Regions from separate parts of the Serratia fonticola genome, predicted to be linked through region 2. Evidence: predicted binding sites of a transcription regulator. Region 2 holds the regulator's gene; the other holds the start of a gene.
The links. The regulator LexA, encoded in region 2, represses DNA repair genes until DNA is damaged. The targets are predictions, from matches to a motif close to TNCTGTATGTACATACAGNA.
Positions count from the first base shown of each region.

Region 1: a site for LexA is predicted at 1,135-1,154, ahead of dinB (DNA polymerase IV). Genes of this name have one in related genera too.

Region 1 is NZ_CP011254.1:3,072,770-3,075,176, reverse strand. Features, by position in the region: gene dinB (DNA polymerase IV) at 62-1,120, opposite strand; gene nqrM ((Na+)-NQR maturation NqrM) at 1,221-1,448, opposite strand; gene WN53_RS13590 (FAD:protein FMN transferase) at 1,454-2,407, opposite strand, start outside.
Region 2 is NZ_CP011254.1:1,238,281-1,240,687, reverse strand. Features, by position in the region: gene plsB (glycerol-3-phosphate 1-O-acyltransferase PlsB) at 1-107, opposite strand, end outside; gene WN53_RS05445 (diacylglycerol kinase) at 430-798, shown strand; gene lexA (transcriptional repressor LexA) at 922-1,530, shown strand; gene dinF (MATE family efflux transporter DinF) at 1,721-2,407, shown strand, end outside.

The DNA.
Region 1 (2,407 bases), 1.8 Mb from region 2:
CCCAAAGAACAGGCAACGATTGTACCTACGGTGGTGCATTTAAACACACCCGATTTTACTATTACCACGTCAGTACCAACTGCCGCTCCAACTGAGGATCGAGCAACGTTACGTGTAGGCCAACCAGGCGCACACCACGCCCTTCTCTCCGCTCCTGCCATGCCTGGCGGGCAACGTTGAGCAAGTCCTCAATATTGAGCACCGGCCAAACGTGCTCCTGGGTGGTTTGCTGGAAGTCCTGGAACTTCAGCTTTACCCCTTGGCGGGCGATATGCAGATCCGGTTTGACCTTGCGCAGCCGCATTTCAAGCTCTGGGTAAAGCTTTTCAACGATTAACGCCTCGCAATCTTCCCACTCATGAATATCGGCCACCAACGTTCGCTCAACCCCTACCGATTTGCGTAAACGATCGGGAGACACCTCACGCTCATCGATACCCTGGCAGCGTTCCCACAGCACCCGGCCAAATTTGCCGAAGCGCTTTAACAAATCGGCCAGATTATAGTTCTGCACATCGGCGCAGGTGATTAGCCCCACCTCTTCCAACCGTTTGGCGGTGACCTTGCCCACGCCGGGGATTTTACTCAGCGGCAACTGCTGCAAGAAAGCGGGCACCTGGGCCGGTGTGATGACGTATTGGCCGTTTGGCTTGTTCAACTCGGAGGCGATCTTGGCGAGGAATTTGATGGGGGCAATGCCCGCCGAAGCGGTCAGGTTCAATTCAGCAGCAATTTCCTGACGGATCTGTTGGGCGATCAGGGTAGCGGAACCGTTGCATTGGGTGCTGTTGGTGACGTCCAGATAGGCTTCATCCAGAGAGAGCGGTTCTATCAGCGGGGTATAGCGGGCAAAGATTTCACGGATATGCAGCGAGGCTTCTTTATAGGCCGCCATGCGGCCCGGTAACAGCGTCAAGTGCGGGCACAGCTTGAGCGCAGTGGCGGTGGGCATTGCGCTATGCACGCCATAACGGCGCGCCGGGTAGTTGGCGGTGCTGATCACACCACGCCGATCGGCGCTGGCACCGATAGCCAGCGGGATATCGCGCAGGCTGGGATTGTCGCGCATTTCTACCGCTGCGAAGAAGCAGTCCATATCGACATGAATGATTTTACGCATCGCGCCTCCAATAACACTGTATAAGTATACAGCTAATTATTAAAAGCTCAATATGGAGAGTGTAGACTAGCAGCGCCCCTGTGTAGGAAATCCCGAGCGGCTAGAGGATTCGGTGTTTTTCCAACATCTCGCGGCGCAGCGCTTCCTTGGCCATGCGCTTTTTGCGCGCATCGCAAGGCTCCGGGCAGTCGCAGACTTTCTCCATCCCCAGCGCGGTAATGCCACCACAGCTGCCCTGCAAGGTTTTGCGCTTGAACACATAGCCCAGCGACATCCCGCCAACCACCAGCAGAAACAGCACAAAGGATGCAGCGAACATCGTCAACATAACGTCTACCCTTTCTTCAGATAGGGTTTGAACGCGTCGGAATAGCGCTCCTCAAACCCCTTGACGGTTTTCACGATCATAAACACCGGGATCCCCAGCAGGTTGGCCAGCGCCATACCCCGCTCCGGCCCCATCACGTTTAACCCGGTAGAAAGCCCGTCCGCCGTCATACACAGCGGGCTGATCACCGTGATCGACACTAAATTGTGGCGGATCGGTTTACCGGTGAGCGGGTCGATAGTATGAGAATAGCGCACTCCGTCCTGCTCGAAGTAGTTTCGGTAATCCCCGGAAGTGGCCATCGCCATCTCACCCGGTTCGATCACCAATAGCGCCTGCTGCTCCCCCCCGGCGGTTGGCCGTTCGATGGCAATGCGCCAAGGCTTCTTCTCGCCGTTATGGCCACGGGTGCGAACTTCCCCACCAATATCCACCATGTAGTTTTTGACGTGCTGCGATTGCAGGTAATGGGCAATCTCATCAACACCGTAGCCTTTGGCAATGGAAGAGAGGTCGACATACAGTTCAGGAATGCGCTTCACCAGCGCATTGCCTTCTACCGCCAGCTTGTCGATCCCCGTCCAGTTACGGCGCTTTTCCAGCTCGGCGGCGCTCGGCACTTTATCCGGCCGCCCTTCCGGGCCAAAACCCCACAGGTTCACCAACGGCCCGACGGTCACGTCCAGCGCGCCGTCGGTCACACGGTTGATGCGCAGCGCTTCCAGCACCACTTCCGTAGTGGCAGCAGAAACCGGGAAAGGTTTGTCCACTTCCCGGCTAGCGTTAAAGCGACTCAGCTCAGAATCAGGTTGATAGGTCGACATCTGATCGTTGACCTGCACCAGCCGTTTGTCGATCTCCGCTTGCAGCGTTGCCAGCGAAGGTGTTCCGTCCCCAGGGAGATAGCTGATCGAGTAGGACGTCCCCATGGTTTTACCCTTGAGGTTTTCCTGTTTCGG
Region 2 (2,407 bases):
TCCAACCCTAACTCCGTGACCGGATCTGAAGGGATAACCTTACTTCTTACCAACATTTTTAGTGGTAAGTTCAATATCTTATAATAGATTTTACGCCAACCTGACATGACAACGTGAAGCCTCTTGTTAGCAATTCGCCGCAAGCATACCAGAAACCGGGTAGCAGATCTGTGGCGTTGGGAAATCCACGGCCGTTCACGGCAATGGAAGTACATGGTTGAATTATACCTGATGGATATCAAATTGGCCGCTCTAGCGCATTCATGCGCTCGCGGCATTGGTACGACATAGCTAGGTGATTAAGGTATTCCAACCTTGCTGTATACTGCGCTGCGATAAAAATGTGATTGGGCTGGCAAATCTGTCTGGAACGTTGTGGCTGCAACACGACGGGTACATGATCCATCTTGGAAAAAGGCGTTCTTAATTATGGCAAATCAAGCAACTGGCCTGACGCGTGTCATTAAAGCCGCAGGCTATTCCTATAAAGGTTTAACCGCTGCCTGGCAGAACGAAGCCGCATTCCGCCAGGAACTGGTGGCGACGGTGGTGGCTATCATCGTGGCGGTTTGGCTGGATGTAGGGGCGATAGCGCGCATCTTGTTGATCGGCTCGGTGCTGCTGGTGATGATTGTCGAAATCCTCAACAGCGCGATTGAGGCCGTGGTCGATCGCGTGGGTACGGAATATCACGAGCTCTCCGGGCGGGCCAAAGATATGGGCTCGGCGGCGGTATCGCTGGCAATCATTCTGGCACTGTTCGTTTGGGCTTCGGTACTTTGGCAGCATTTGGCGTGAAAACCAGCGGGTATCGTTGCGATCCCGCTCGCTACCTGCTGATTTTTATTTATTCTTCGGTTCCCAATCCAGACTTAGCTGTATATACTCACAGCAAGACTGTATAAACAAACAGGGGGCGGAATGAAAGCACTAACTACCAGACAGCAAGAGGTCTACGACCTGATTCGCGATCATATTTCGCAAACGGGCATGCCACCGACGCGTGCCGAGATCGCAATGCGCCTGGGGTTCCGCTCACCAAATGCTGCAGAAGAGCACTTGAAAGCACTGGCTCGCAAAGGCGTTATCGAGATCATCTCCGGTGCTTCACGCGGTATCCGCTTGCTGATGGAAGATGAAGAGGGATTACCCCTGGTGGGCCGTGTGGCTGCAGGTGAACCTCTGTTAGCTCAGCAGCACATTGAAGGGCACTATAAAGTGGATCCTTCTCTGTTCAAGCCTAATGCCGATTTCCTGCTGCGCGTTAGCGGCATGTCGATGCGCGATATCGGCATCCTGGATGGCGATCTGCTGGCAGTGCATAAGACTCAAGACGTACGCAACGGCCAGGTTGTCGTCGCCCGCATTGAAGACGAGGTCACGGTCAAGCGCCTGAAGAAACACGGTAACGTCGTCGAACTGCTGCCAGAAAACAGTGAATTCCAACCGATCGTGGTCGATCTGCGCCAGCAGAACTTCACCATCGAAGGCCTGGCGGTGGGTGTGATCCGCAACGGCGACTGGATCTAACCGCTTTACCTCGTATTACAGCCCTTTAAAACGGCAAACCTCGCCCCAACTCTGGGGCGATACATGAGACACTAAGCGGGCGCAGCATGCGGCGCCCTCTACGGTCAAACATGTTCGATCCCTGCAAATTCAGCTACATTGCCACTTTATCTTCAGCTTTAAATCCATGCTTTTACGGGAACATATCGCCATGCGCCTGCTTTCTGCCTTTACCAGTGACACCGACAAAGCTCTGTGGCGTCTGGCATTGCCGATGATCTTCTCCAATATTACCGTCCCCTTGCTTGGCCTGGTGGATACCGCCGTTATCGGCCATCTCGATAGCCCTAGCTACCTTGGCGGGGTCGCAGTGGGGTCAATGGCCACTAGCTTCCTGTTTATGTTGTTGCTGTTCCTGCGAATGAGCACTACAGGGCTGACGGCGCAGGCGCTGGGGGCGCAAGATCCCTACCGGTTGGCTCGCGCCTTTATGCAGCCGTTATTGTTGGCGCTGGTGGCCGGGCTGGCGATTGTGCTGTTGCGAGCCCCGTTGATCACCTTGGCGCTGAACATTGTGGGGGGCGATCGGGAAGTCTTGGTACAGGCCAGGCTATTTTTGGAGATCCGCTGGCTGAGCGCCCCGGCGGCGTTGGCCAATATGGTGTTGCTCGGCTGGTTGCTGGGAGTTCAGTACGTGCGGGCACCGGTGATCCTGTTGATTGTCGGTAACCTGCTGAACATCGTGCTGGATATCTGGCTGGTGATGGGGCTGGGTTGGAACGTGCAGGGGGCCGCGACTGCCACGGTGATTGCGGAGTACGCCACGCTGTTGCTGGGTTTGTGGTTAGCATGGCGGGTACTACACATGCGGGGGATTTCGCTGGCGATGCTGCGCACC